Linked DNA regions of Sinorhizobium fredii USDA 257. Each later gene encodes a partner of the first gene's protein in a complex. Links are inferred from orthologs where the notes say so. Each region holds a gene or a part of one and is shown on either strand. Other genes may lie near its edges. The genes, in order: ccmE and ccmB.

Region 1 (6,997 bases):
CGAAGGCGACCGTCGGCGGCGTTGCGCTGAAGCTGACCTCCCACGAATTCCGGCTGCTCTCCTATCTCATGCATCACATGGGCCAGGTGGTTTCTCGGACGGAACTTGTCGAGCACATGTATGATCAGGACTTCGACCGCGACTCCAACACGATCGAAGTCTTCATCGGTCGGCTTCGCAAGAAGATCGGCAATGACCTGATCGAGACGGTGCGCGGTCTCGGATATCGGATGCAAGCACCCGGCAATGGCCATTAGATCCCTCACGGCGCGCGTTCTGGCGGTTTCGACCGTTTGGGCCGTCGTTGCCCTCGTCGTGATCGGAGTGGTTATCTCGGCACTCTACCGGCAGGGCTCCGAGCGTGGTTTCCAGGACCTGCTGCGCGCCCAGCTCTACAACGTCATCAATTCGATCTCCGTTGACGAGAAGGCCGCCCTGTCCGGGAGTCCCCAACTCGGCGACCTGCGCTTCTCCCAGCCGCAGACCGGTTGGTATTGGATCGTCGAGCCGATCGGCGAATTCGCTACGCCGCCCTTGCTGTCGACGTCGCTCGGTTCCGCCAAGCTGCCGATCGTGAGTGTCGACGAGGTTCCATTCGATATTCGCTATGAGCGCTTCTACACGACCGAGGACCCATTCGGAAACGAGGTCGAAGTGGCCGAGACCGAAGTGGTGCTCGACATTCAGGGCCACACGGCGCGCTTCCGGGTTGCCGGCAACCGCGACGTCCTGGAGGCGGACATCGACCGTTTCACCCGCAATCTGACGATCGCGCTCTCGATCTTCGGTCTCGGCGGCCTCGGCGTGAACGCCTTGACCATTCTCTTCGGTCTGCGGCCGCTCGATCAGGTGCGCCGCTCGCTCGAAAAGATCCGGACGGGCCAGAGCGAGCGCTTGGACGGTGCTTTCCCGCGCGAGATCCAGCCGCTGGCCAACGAGGTGAATGCGCTGATCGACAGCAACCGCCGCATCATCGAACGCGCCCGCATGCAAGTCGGCAATCTTGCCCACTCCCTGAAGACGCCGATCGCCGTGCTGCTCAACGAGGCGCGCGTTCTCGAGGTCCCCCACGGTGAACTGATCAGGACGCAGGCGGACGCGATGCAGACCCAGGTGCAGACCTATCTCAGCCGCGCCCGGATTGCGGCCCAGCGCGGCTCCATCCTGGCGAGGACCGAGGCTCAGCCGGCCCTCGAAAGGATCGTTCGGGTGATGCGGCGGCTCAATCCGGAGAAGCAGTTCAGCCTGTCGATCAACCCGCCGGGGCTGGTGCTGGCAATGGAGCAGCAGGATGTCGAGGAGACCGTCGGCAACCTGCTCGAAAATGCCGCCCGATACGCACGTGATCACGTCGTACTCAGCGTTGAGCGCGCCGCCGACCAGGAGCGCAGCAAGGAGTCCGGCCGCGAATGGATCGTCCTGCGGATCGACGACGACGGCCCGGGCCTCAATCCGGATCAGATCGCGTTGGCGATGAAGCGCGGCAAACGACTCGATGAAAGCAAGCCGGGCACCGGCCTGGGGCTTTCGATCGTCAGCGAGATCGTCGGTGAATATCAGGGCAGCGTCGAGCTCAGTCGACGCGACGAGGGGGGCTTGAGGGCCAAACTCGTTCTGCCAGCGGCGGTCTGACGCGGGACGTTAAGCAGCTTTCAGGTCGGTCGCCTCCGCCATCGTGATCCGGCGGTCACACCGGCAGTCGAAAATGCCCTGTCCGGCACGGCCCGCGGTTGCCTCGCGAGGCCGAGGGTGCAAAAAGAAATCCTGAAAGCGCCGCCGCCTCGACGCCATCGCCGAGACGCAGGCGGCGACCGGTCAATGAGGATTGAGTTGTCGCGTATCATGAAGATCAACGCAGAAATGGGGCGGGCCGTTGCCTTGAGCGGCAGGATCGTGGTCGTCGCATCGACTGTTGCCCTTGCCGGCTGCGGGACGACGGCCGGCGGCCAGCGCGGCGCGGTCGGTCTTGGCGCAGCCGCGGCGGGCGGAGCCTCATCGGCGTCCTATATCGAGGCCCTGCAGGGCGGTGTCATCGCGCGCCTCGGCAATATCGACCTCGGAAAGTCGGACCGGCAGCGCGCTCTCGAAGCGGAGTACCGTGCGCTCGAGGCCGCCCCCGGCGGCCAGCCGGTGGCTTGGGAAGGGCGCAGCGTTAGCGGCTCGGTCGTCGCCGCCGCCCCCTATCAGGTTGGCTCTCAGAATTGCCGTCAATACAGCCATACGGTGGTCGTCAAGGGGCAGTCATCGACGGCGCGCGGCGCCGCATGCCGCAACAGCAATGGCACCTGGTCGCCGCTGACCTGAGGGCGAACGCGGCGCCTTGCCATCATTCGATTGGCGGCGCTGCCCCTGCCGGGCCGCCGCCCATTGCGGCGAAACGCCTCAAATATTCGTCATTTTCGGTTTTCGAGTTGGAAAGCCGGGAACCTCATAGTATTTCGCATCCATGTTGTTCTGGATTCTTGTCGCCACCTTGACGGCGGCTGTCGCAGTCGCGCTCGTCCTCCCGCTGATGCGGGCGGCGTCGCCCCTCCCGTCTCCTCACAGCCATGACATGGAGGTCTACCGCGACCAGCTCGACGAACTGACCAGGGACCGCGAGGCGGGGCTGATCAGCGGCGATGATGCGGAACTCGCCAGGGCCGAAATCGGACGCCGAATGATCTCCGCCAGCGCCGCAGATGCATCAAAGCAAGAAAGCATGTCCAAGCGGCTGGGTTCGAAGCGCCTGGCGCAGGCGTTCATTCTCCTCTGTCTTCCGGCCGTGGGGCTCTGTCTGTATTTGACGACGGGCAGTCCTGGCGTGCCGGCGCAACCGCTCGCAGCGCGGCTCGCCAATCCCGGCGAGGATATCAATATTTTGATCGCCAAAGCCGAAAATCATCTCACTCTTAGCCCCGACGACGGGGCAGGGTGGGACCTGCTTGCCCCGATTTACATGCGCAACGGCCGCGTCGACGACGCGGTCGGCGCCTATGACCACGCGATCCGGCTGCTCGGACCGACGGCGGCCCGACTGGGCGGCTATGCCGAGGCCCTGATCGTACAGTCCGGCGGCCTTGTGACGGCGGCGGCACAGGATGCCCTGAAGAAGGCGCTGGCTCTCGATGCCAATGATCCCCGCTCGGAGTTCTACCTCGCCCTCGGCCTCAAGCAGGAGGGAAAGCATGGCGATGCGCTCGCCGCCTTCCGCAAGCTCGCCGGCAGGTCGCCCGCCGGCGCGCCGTGGTTGCCGCTGGTCAACCAGCATATCGCGGAGCTCTCTGCCGACAAGCCCGGCGCCGGTGGCGAAGCGCTCGGAAATCCGACCTCCGAGGATATTGCGGCAGCCGAGGGCATGGGTGCCGGCGATCGTCAGGCGATGATCCGCGGCATGGTCGACAGTCTTGCCGGCCGCCTGAAGGAAAATCCCGACAACTTCGAGGGCTGGATGCGCCTGGTCCGCGCCTATGTTGTCCTCGATCAAAGAGATAAGGCCGAGGATGCTCTAAGCGAGGGACTGCAGGCCTTTCCGGCCAGCGTCGACGAAGGCAAACGATTGCTGGCGCTCGGCCGTGAACTCGGCCTCGATGGCGGCGGAGCGAAAGAATGACCCGTAAGCAGAAACGGCTGGCGATCATCGGCGGCGGCGTCGGCTTCCTGACGGCCGCCGTCCTTCTGGTAATGGTCGCCTTCAGCCAGGCCGTGGCCTATTTCTATGTCCCCGGCGACCTTGCCAAAGCGGGTCTCGCGCCGGGCACACGCATCCGTCTCGGCGGGCTGGTGGAAGCGGGCTCGGTGAAGCGCGGCGACGGCAAGACCGTCACCTTCAGCGTCACCGATACGCTCGCGACGGTGCCGGTGACCTATACCGGCATTCTTCCGGACCTCTTCCGCGAGGGGCAGGGCGTGGTGGCGGAGGGGACCTTCGTCGCAAGCAGCCAGATTTTCGTTGCCGACACGGTGCTCGCCAAGCACGATGAGACCTACATGCCGAAGGACGTGGCCGACCGCCTGAAAGCCCAGGGCGTCACGCTCGGCGGGAAGGAAAACATTCAATGATCATCGAGCTCGGACACTATGCGCTGGTGCTGGCGCTCGCGACCGCGCTCATCCAGTCGGTGCTGCCGCTCTTCGGCGTTCGGCGCAACGATCGGGCCTTGGTCGAACTGGCGGGCAGCGCGGCGATCGTCTCCTTCCTGCTCGTCGCCTTCTCCTTTGCGGTGCTGACCTTCGCCTATGTGACCTCCGACTTCTCGGTCCGGAACGTCTGGGAGAACTCGCATTCGCTGAAGCCGCTGATCTACAAGATCTCCGGCGTCTGGGGCAATCACGAGGGCTCGATGCTCCTGTGGCTCCTGATCCTCGTGTTCTTTTCGGCTCTGGTGGCAAGTTTCGGCCGTAACCTGCCCGAAACCCTGAAGGCGAACGTTCTGGCGGTTCAGGCCTGGATCGCTGCCGCCTTCACGCTCTTCGTCCTGCTGACGTCCAATCCTTTCGCCCGGCTCGTTCCAGCCCCAGGCGAGGGCCGGGATTTGAACCCCGTGCTGCAGGACATCGGCCTCGCCATCCATCCGCCCTTGCTCTATCTCGGCTATGTCGGCTTCTCCGTGTGCTTTTCCTTCGCGATCGCAGCCCTGACGGAGGGCCGCATCGATGCCGCCTGGGCCCGCTGGGTCAGGCCCTGGGCCCTGGCGGCCTGGACATTCCTGACCGCGGGCATCGCCATGGGCTCCTACTGGGCCTATTACGAGCTCGGCTGGGGCGGCTGGTGGTTCTGGGACCCGGTCGAGAATGCCTCCTTCATGCCGTGGCTGGCCGGGACGGCGCTCTTGCACTCGGCGCTCGTCATGGAAAAGCGCGAGGCGTTGAAGATCTGGACGGTGCTGCTCGCGATCCTGACCTTCTCGCTGTCGCTGCTCGGCACGTTCCTGGTGCGCTCGGGCGTGCTGACATCGGTTCATGCCTTCGCCACCGATCCGACGCGCGGCGTCTTCATCCTGGCGATCCTCGTCGTCTTCATCGGCGGCGCGTTGTCGCTCTTCGCCTTGCGCGCCTCGCATCTCAAGTCCGGCGGGCTCTTTGCGCCGATATCGCGCGAGGGCGCACTCGTCCTGAACAATCTGATCCTGACGACGGCTACGGCGACCGTCCTCACTGGCACGCTTTATCCGCTGGTGCTCGAGGCACTCACCGGCGACAAGATCTCGGTCGGCGCTCCCTTCTTCAACATGACCTTCGGGCTGTTGATGCTGCCGTTGCTCTTTGCGGTTCCCTTTGGCCCGCTGCTGGCCTGGAAGCGCGGCGATCTTGCTGCTGCCGCCCAGCGCCTCTTCGCCGCCGTGGGCGCCGGTCTGCTCTTCGCCGCCGCCGTCTACTATACCAGGAACGGCGGTCCGGTTCTCGCCGTCCTGGGCATCGGGCTTGGCGTCTACCTGATCCTCGGTTCCGTCACCGATGTCGCGCTTCGATCCGGCCTCGGCAAGGTGGCAGGCAGCATTGTCTTGCGGCGGTTCCTGGGCCTGCCGCGCTCGGCCTTCGGCACGGCGCTCGCTCATATCGGTCTCGGCGTCACGCTGATCGGCATCGTTGCCGTGACGGCCTACGAGACGGAGACCGTCGTCGAGATGAAGCCTGGAATGGTGGTCGAGGCCGGCGGCTACAGCTTGCGCTTCGATGGCATGCGCCACGGCCGCGGGCCGAACTATACCGAGGACACTGGTCACTTCACCGTCAGCCGCGGCGGCGTAAAGGTGACAGAGATCTGGTCGTCCAAGCGCCTCTATTCGGCACGCCGGATGCCGACGACCGAGGCCGGCATCAGGACGTTCGGCCTCAGCCAACTCTATGTTTCGCTGGGCGACGAGATGACCGGCGGCGGTATCGTTGTGCGCATCTGGTGGAAGCCGCTGATCCTCTGCATCTGGGGCGGCGCGCTCGTGATGATGGCGGGCGGTGTCGTTTCCTTGAGCGATCGACGCTTGCGGGTGGGCGCCCCGTCGCGCGCTGCCAGAGCGGCGCGCCTTGCTGCCGGAGCAGCCGAATGATCCGCATCCTCGTCGCGCTGTTCCTCTCCCTCGCTTCCGTCGCGCCGGCCTTCGCGGTCAACCCGGACGAAGTGCTCACCGATCCGGGGCTCGAAGCGCGGGCGCGGGCAATCTCGGCCAAGCTTCGCTGCATGGTTTGCCAGAACCAGTCGATCGACGATTCCAATGCGGAACTCGCCAAGGATCTGCGATTGCTCGTACGCGAACGCCTGAAGAGCGGTGACACAGACGAGGCGGTGATCGCCTATGTCGTCTCGCGCTACGGTGAATTCGTGCTGCTGAAGCCCCACTTCGAGGCCAAGACGCTGCTTCTCTGGGGTATGCCGGTCGTCCTGCTCTTCCTTGGCGCGGTCACCCTGATCGTCGCCGCGCGCCGGCGCGGGGCGCAGGGCGCGGGCCCACCGCTTTCCGACGACGAAAAGGAAAAGCTGGACAAGCTGCTGCGGTCGTAGGATTCCGTCGGCCCAGTCGGCAATCGAAAAAAGATAATCCGTTCAAGGGGTTGAACGAACGATTTGCCGGGCGCCGGGCGATTCCGCAGCTCGCTCACGGGCGGCCCATTGCCGCCCTGCGGGAACATTACCAAAAATTCATCTTCCGGACAGAACTCAGTAAGGTCCCATCCGTTACACGTTTCGTCATCGGCTGTTCCTCCAGTCACAGCCAGGCGAGCGGGTGTCCGGGCGATCTCGTCCTCCGGATACAGGCTCGTGGGTCAAGGTTTCGAAGCCGTCCACCGCTCGGCGGCGGCTTCATGCAAGAGAGAAGGCAACACGAATGTCCATGATCAAAACTCCGCGTCCATCGCTGAAGACCGTCCTGAAGACCTCCACGGTCGCCGGCCTTGCCGCAGTCATGCTGACGACCGGTCTGCCGGCGCAGATTACCCAGTCCTTCGCTGAAGCCGTGAGGATTCAGGCGCCGTCTGTTCCGAGCTTCGCCAACGTCGTCGACGCTGTTTCCCCGGCCGT
Region 2 (6,957 bases), 5.2 Mb from region 1 along the record:
TCATGGTCGCGGCGGGCGACACGTTCCGGGCCGCGGCGATCGAGCAGCTGAAGATCTGGGCCGAGCGGACGAAGTCCGACATCGTCGCCTCGAAGCTCGGCGCCGACGCGGCCGGGCTTGCCTACGAGGCATTCCAGCTTGCCCGCGAGAAGAAGTCGGACGTGCTGATCATCGACACGGCCGGGCGGCTGCAGAACAAGGCCGAGTTGATGGCCGAGCTCGAAAAGATCGTCCGCGTCCTCGGCAAACTCGATCCCGACGCACCGCACACCGTGCTGCAGACCCTCGATGCGACGACCGGTCAGAATGCGCTGCAGCAAGTGGAGATCTTCCGCAATGTCGCCGGCGTCAGCGGCCTGATCATGACCAAGCTCGACGGTACGGCGCGCGGCGGCATCCTGGTGGCGATCTCCGCCAAGCACAAGCTGCCGGTCTATTTTATCGGTGTCGGCGAGGGTATCGACGATCTCGAACCCTTCGAGGCGAAGGACTTTGCCGAGGCGATCGCCGGGGTTGCCGCCGCTTGATCGAGAAACCGAGCGCTTGCAGCCTAAGCGGCTGCTGATATGGTTTTGCCGCAATGCTGGTGTTATGAGCAGCCAGAAATGCAAGAACAGGATCCGCACATGTCGACAATCGAGGCCGCCAAGCCGAAGACAGAGGTGAGCCCGCTCCTGAAGCTCGTGCTCGAGCTCGGACCGCTCATGGTCTTCTTTTTCGCCAATTCGCGCGGCGACTGGCTGGCAAGCCGCTTTCCGGCTCTTGCGGAGCTCGGCGAGCCGATCTTCATCGCCACCGGCCTGTTCATGGCAGCGACCGCCGCGGCACTCATCGCCTCCTGGATCATGACCCGCACCCTGCCGATGATGCCGCTGATCTCCGGCATCGTCGTCTTCGTCTTCGGCGCGCTGACCCTCTGGCTGCAGAACGACACCTTCATCAAGATGAAGCCGACCATCGTCAATACGCTCTTCGGCGCGATCCTGCTCGGCGGGCTGCTGTTCGGCAAGTCGCTGCTCGGCTATGTCTTCCACGCTGCCTTCAAGCTCGACGAGGACGGCTGGCGCAAGCTGACGATCCGCTGGGGCGTGTTCTTCCTGTTTCTCGCGGTCCTGAACGAGATCGTCTGGCGCACCTTCTCGACGGACTTCTGGGTCGCCTTCAAGGTCTGGGGAACGATGCCGATCACCATTCTCTTCACTCTTGCCCAGATGCCGCTGATCATGAAGCACTCGCTGGAACAGGAAGGTGCCGAGTGACGATCGCCGCCGGTACCGAGGATCACAGACAGCGCATTTGGATCTGGCTGCTCGCCTGCCTCGGCGTCGTCGCGATCCAGATCCTGACGCAGCATCTGATGGGACGGCTGTGGATCTGCGAATGCGGCTACGTGAAATTATGGGAGGGCGTCGTCAATTCCAGCGGCAACTCCCAGCATATTGCCGACTGGTATACGCCGTCCCACATCATCCACGGCATTCTCTTCTACGGCCTCGGCTATCTCGTGCTGCGCGGCAAGCCTTTGAGCGCCCGTCTGCTGCTCGCGACCATGATCGAGTCTGCCTGGGAGATTGCCGAGAACACGCCGATGGTGATCAACCGCTATCGCTCCGCGACGATCTCGCTCGACTATTTCGGCGACAGCATTCTGAATTCCACCATGGACACGCTCGCCATGGCAGCGGGCTTCCTCATAGCATCGCGGCTGCCTGTGGCGGTAACCGTGGTGATCGCCATCGCCCTCGAACTCTTCACCGGCTGGCTGATCCGCGACAACCTGACACTCAACGTGCTGATGCTCGTCTGGCCGCTCGATGCAATTAAGGCGTGGCAGGCGGGACTTTAGCGCCCTTTCGCTGGGTTACTTGCCCCCTTATCCGGCCTGCCGGCCACCTTCTCCCCGCTCGCGGGGAGAAGGGACTGCGGCACCCGTTTGCTCTCTCGATTGGAGTCGGTGAGGTGCGTTCGGGTGGCGCCGCGGGTCTCCTTCGCCCGGCTTGCGGGGAGAAGGTGGCCGGCAGGCCGGATGAGGGGCAAAGGGCCGCTGCACCCTACGATCCGGCAAGCGCCTTCTCGATGGCCGGTAACAGCCCCTCCTTAAGGGTCCGCTCGTCAAGAGGGCCGGCGCGCTTGTAGAGGATCGTGCCATCGGCGCCTACCAGGAAGGATTCCGGAATCCCGTAGACGCCCCAGTCGATCGCCGCCTTGCCGTTCGGATCAATGCCGACCGCCGAGAACGGATTGCCGAGTTCGCCCAGGAACCGGAGCGCATTGTCATTGCGGTCCTTGTAGTTGATGCCGACGACGGTGAGCCGCGGATCCTTGGACAGTTCGAGGATGATCGGATGCTCCTGGCGGCAGGGGACGCACCAGGAGGCCCAGACATTGACGAGGGTCAGCTGGCCCTTGACGGCAGCGTCGGTCAGCGCCGGCATCGGCTGGCCGGAAGGCGTCGCGGCGCCCTCGAGCGGCGGCAGGTCGAGCTTCGGCGCCTTGCTGCCGATCAGGGCCGAGGGGATTTCGCTGACGTCCCTGCCGGAGTTCAACTGGCTCCAGAAGATCAGCGCCAGGCCAGCGAAGATCAGAAGCGGAAGGGCCGCGAGCAGATAGCGCAAGGCCCCGGGCCTGCGCTCGTCCGGCTGCGGCGCCTGCGTACTCGTCATTGGGCCTCTCCGCCTGAAACGTCCGCCGAACGGCGGCGAATGCCGGCGGCCTCGAGCGTCTTCAATTCGCGTTGGCGGGCGCGGCCGTCGCCGACAACCCAGTAGACGAGCCCCGCCACGACCGCGAGGGCGACGGCGTAGCTGGCAATCACATAGGCGGCATGGCTCATCATGGCGCGAGCGTCTCCCGTCCGGCATTGCGGGCCGCCTGTCGCCGGAGCGACGTCACCCGGCGGCGCCAGATCTCGTTGCGCATCGCGGCGATGTGCAGCGTGAAGAACAAGAGCGTGAAGCCGATCGCCATGATTATCAGCGGCCACAGGAATTCCGGATCGATCGTCGGCCCGTCGAGGCGCATGACGCTCGCCGGCTGATGCAGCGTGTTCCACCATTCGACCGAGAACTTGATGATCGGGATATTGACGAAGCCGACCAGCACGAGCACGGCGGAGACGCGCGCCGATCGGGCGGGATCGTCCATGGCGCGGTTCAGCGCCATCAGTCCGAGATACATGAGGAAAAGCACGAAGACGGAGGTCAGCCGCGCATCCCACACCCACCAGGTGCCCCACATCGGCTTGCCCCAGAGCGAACCAGTGACGAGCGCCAGGAAGGTGAAGGAGGCGCCGATCGGTGCAGCCGCCTTGGCCGACACATCGGCGAGCGGATGGCGCCACACAAGCGTGCCGAGCGCCGAGATCGCCATCACCGTGTAGCACATCATCGAAAGCCAGGCGGATGGCACATGCACATACATGATGCGCACCGTCTCGCCCTGCTGGTAGTCGCCCTCGGTCGTGAAGGAGAGCCAGAAGCCGACGGCAAAGAGCAATATCGTAATACCGGCCATCCACGGCAGCACCCGATCGGCCAGCGCCAGGAACCGGGTCGGGTTGGCGAGGTCGCTGAACTTGCGGATGGCCAGGCTGTTGTCGCTCATGACGGCTCTTTAACGCGGAAGCACCCCTTCCGCAATTGACCTACAGCGCCGCGCGTCTTTTGGACGCGCAAAGGTCGCTGTAGCACTTTGACGCTGCATAATTTTATCCTTAGCTCAAATGCGATCTAAGGAATTATGCAGTGGTCAATCACGATCGCGTCATTGAAATCAATCAGACGAATGTCGCAGTGCGGCGGCCGTCGCCACCGGTCCGATCACCGCGAAGAACAGGGTTATCGCCATCAATATCATGAAAGGCGGCAGAAAGGGGGCGGGATCTTCGACCGCCGCATAGACCGCGCTGACACCGAAGATCAGTACGGGGATGGCGAGCGGCAGCACGAGGATCGAGACGAGCAGTCCGCCGCGTGGCAGGACCACGGCAACGGCCGCGCCGACCGCCCCGATGAAGGTGATCGCCGGCGTCCCGGCGAAGAGCGTGAGCATCGTGGCGCCGATGGCAAGCTCGTCCATGTTCATGAAGAGGCCGAGAAACGGCGAGGCGACGACCAGCGGCAGGCCGGTGGCGGCCCAATGGGCGGCGCATTTGACGAAGACGGTGAGGACGAGCGGTGTCTCCTGCATCAGCAGCAGATCGAGCGAGCCGTCTTCGCGCTCCGCCTGGAACAGCCGGTCGAGGCCGAGAAGCGCGGCGAGCAGCGCGCCGATCCAGAGAATCGCCGGGCCGATCCGGGCGAGCAGATTGAGATCCGGCCCGACGCCGAAGGGGATCACGGAGACGACCGTCATGAAGAACAGCACGCCGATCATCGCACCACCGCCGGCGCGCACCGAAAGCTTCAGGTCCCGGAAGAAGAGAGCGATCAATCCGCAAACCCCGTCATCTGCAACGTCTTCGATTGTCCAATCCCCAGCGACTGGTGGGTGGCGACAATGACGATGCCGCCACGCTCGAGGTGGCGCGTTACCAATCCGGCAAAGAGCCTGTCCGCCCCGGCATCGAGAGCCGCCGTGGGCTCGTCGAGAATCCAGATCGGCCGATGGGCGACAAGCAGCTTCGCCATCGCCATGCGCCGCTGCTGGCCGGCGGAAAGATAGCCGAAGGGCAGATGGGTGATGCCGGCGAGCCCGACGGCGGCTGCGGCCGCAGCCAGATCGAGGCCGGAGCCGCCCGGCGAATTGCCGAGAAAGTGCTGCCAGAAGGAAAGATTTTCCTCGACCGTCAATTCCTGCTTCATCGCATTGCGGTGGCCGAGATAGTGGCTGAGCTCGCGCGGATGCTCATAGCCGGAGGGCCCGTCCTTGAGTGATAGCCTTCCCGATTCGACCTGAAGAAGGCCCGCCAGGACGCGCAGCAAAGTAGACTTTCCCGAGCCGTTCGGACCCGTCACGACCAGCGCTTCCCCGGTTGCAAGCGAAAAGGAAATATCGTGAAAAATCAAGTCTTCACCGCGCCTCGCGCTCAAACCCTCTACCAGCAGGCGCATCAATTTTTGGCTTTCCTTGACGCTCTTTTCCGCAGAGCAAAAAAAGTTCCGATTGAACCTTGGTTGGTCTGGCACGATTTGGAGAAATTATCTATAAGGCGGCCAACGCGCCAGCGGTCGGCGTGAATTTCATCCAAGCGCCGAACATGGAATGACATTCCACGTACGGACAGCGGAAATGGCCGCACCCGCATCCCATTTCGCGCCTCACAGGCGCTCGGGCGTTCGTACGTCAGTTTTTGGCGATCAGACGGAACGGGGTATTCCAGTGTCCAAGTCCCTAGACAGCTTCAATTGTCGCTCCACGCTCACGGTCAATGGCGTGGATTATGTCTATTACAGCCTGCCGAAAGCGGAAGCGAACGGGCTTTCCGGTGTGTCCAAGCTTCCCTATTCGATGAAGGTTCTGCTGGAAAACCTGCTGCGTAACGAGGATGACCGCTCGGTCACCAAGAAGGACATCGAAAACGTCGCCGCATGGCTCGGCGACAAGGGCACGGCGGAAAACGAGATCGCCTACCGTCCGGCACGCGTGCTGATGCAGGACTTCACCGGCGTTCCGGCCGTCGTCGATCTCGCAGCGATGCGCGACGCCATGGTCTCGCTCGGCGGCGACCCGGAAAAGATCAACCCGCTCGTTCCCGTCGACCTCGTCATCGACCACTCGGTCATCGTCGATGAATTCGGCACGCCGAACGCCTTTGCCCGCAACGTCGAACTCGAATACCAGCGCAACGGCGAACGCTACCGCTTCCTGAAGTGGGGCCAGCAGGCTTTCAAGAACTTCCGCGTCGTGCCGCCTGGCACCGGCATCTGTCACCAGGTCAATCTGGAATATCTCGGCCAGACGGTCTGGACCCGCGAAGAGAACGGCGAAATCACCGCTTACCCGGATACCTGCGTCGGCACTGACAGCCACACCACGATGATCAACGGCCTCGGCGTACTCGGCTGGGGCGTCGGCGGTATCGAAGCCGAAGCCGCGATGCTCGGCCAGCCAGTCTCGATGCTGTTGCCGGAAGTCATCGGCTTCAAGCTGACGGGCAAGCTCAAGGAAGGCGTCACGGCGACCGACCTGGTGCTGACCGTCGTGCAGATGCTGCGCAAGAAGGGCGTGGTCTCGAAGTTCGTCGAATTCTTCGGCCCCGGTCTCGACAACATGACGCTCGCCGACCGCGCGACGATCGGCAACATGGGTCCGGAATACGGCGCCACCTGCGGCTTCTTCCCAGTCGATGCCGAAACGATCAACTATCTCACCATGTCGGGCCGTGAAGAGCAGCGCATCGCGCTGGTCGAAGCCTATTCCAAGGCGCAGGGCATGTGGCGCGAGGGCGACGGCTCCGATCTCGTCTTCACAGACACGCTGGAGCTCGACCTCGGCGACGTTGTGCCGTCGATGGCCGGCCCGAAGCGTCCGGAAGGCCGCATCTCGCTGGAAAACATCGCCTCCGGCTTCGCCACTGCACTCGATAACGACTACAAGAAGCCCGGCCAGCTTGCGAACCGCTATGCGGTCGAAGGCACGGATTTCGACCTCGGCCATGGCGATGTCGCGATCGCGGCGATCACCTCCTGCACCAACACCTCGAACCCGTCGGTGCTGATCGCCGCCGGCCTGCTTGCCCGCAACGCCGTCGCCAAGGGTCTGAAGACCAAGCCCTGGGTCAAGACCTCGCTGGCACCGGGATCGCAGGTCGTCGGCGAATACCTGGCCAAGTCAGGCCTGCAGAAGGATCTCGACGCCCTCGGCTTCAACCTGGTCGGCTTCGGCTGCACGACCTGCATCGGCAACTCCGGCCCGCTGCCGGGGCCGATCTCGAAAACCATCAACGACAAGGGCCTGATCGCCGCCGGCGTTCTCTCCGGCAACCGCAACTTCGAAGGCCGCATCTCGCCGGACGTT

What was found.
Region 2: the proteins of ccmE (region 1) and ccmB are in contact, whole or in part, in a solved structure (PDB 8CE8), measured with the Escherichia coli proteins. The link is inferred for Sinorhizobium fredii USDA 257 from one-to-one orthologs.

What each region holds. Positions count from the first base shown.
Region 1 is NC_018000.1:786,618-793,614, forward strand. Bases 2,344-5,314 are described here. They hold ccmE (cytochrome c maturation protein CcmE), read left to right. Parts: upstream 2,344-3,588; coding sequence 3,589-4,041; downstream 4,042-5,314. Other genes in these bases: ccmI (c-type cytochrome biogenesis protein CcmI), read left to right, coding at 2,447-3,592; USDA257_RS03675 (heme lyase CcmF/NrfE family subunit), read left to right, coding at 4,038-5,314. Outside these bases: two-component system response regulator FeuP, read left to right, coding at 1-257; USDA257_RS03655 (ATP-binding protein), read left to right, coding at 247-1,632; USDA257_RS03660 (hypothetical protein), read left to right, coding at 1,843-2,304; more of USDA257_RS03675, read left to right, coding at 5,315-6,026; USDA257_RS03680 (cytochrome c-type biogenesis protein), read left to right, coding at 6,023-6,478; USDA257_RS03685 (Do family serine endopeptidase), read left to right, coding at 6,804-6,997. UniProt on the Escherichia coli protein: Heme chaperone required for the biogenesis of c-type cytochromes. Transiently binds heme delivered by CcmC and transfers the heme to apo-cytochromes in a process facilitated by CcmF and CcmH.
Region 2 is NC_018000.1:5,974,083-5,981,039, reverse strand. The notes cover bases 2,602-5,532. They hold ccmB (heme exporter protein CcmB), read right to left. Parts: upstream 4,432-5,532; coding sequence 3,772-4,431; downstream 2,602-3,771. Other genes in these bases: acnA (aconitate hydratase AcnA), read left to right, coding at 5,320-5,532; ccmA (heme ABC exporter ATP-binding protein CcmA), read right to left, coding at 4,428-5,051; USDA257_RS28095 (heme ABC transporter permease), read right to left, coding at 2,833-3,603; ccmD (heme exporter protein CcmD), read right to left, coding at 2,660-2,836; USDA257_RS28105 (DsbE family thiol:disulfide interchange protein), read right to left, coding at 2,602-2,663. Outside these bases: signal recognition particle-docking protein FtsY, read left to right, coding at 1-527; USDA257_RS28115 (septation protein A), read left to right, coding at 627-1,259; USDA257_RS28110 (DUF2585 domain-containing protein), read left to right, coding at 1,256-1,846; more of USDA257_RS28105, read right to left, coding at 2,052-2,601; more of acnA, read left to right, coding at 5,533-6,957. UniProt on the Escherichia coli protein: Required for the export of heme to the periplasm for the biogenesis of c-type cytochromes.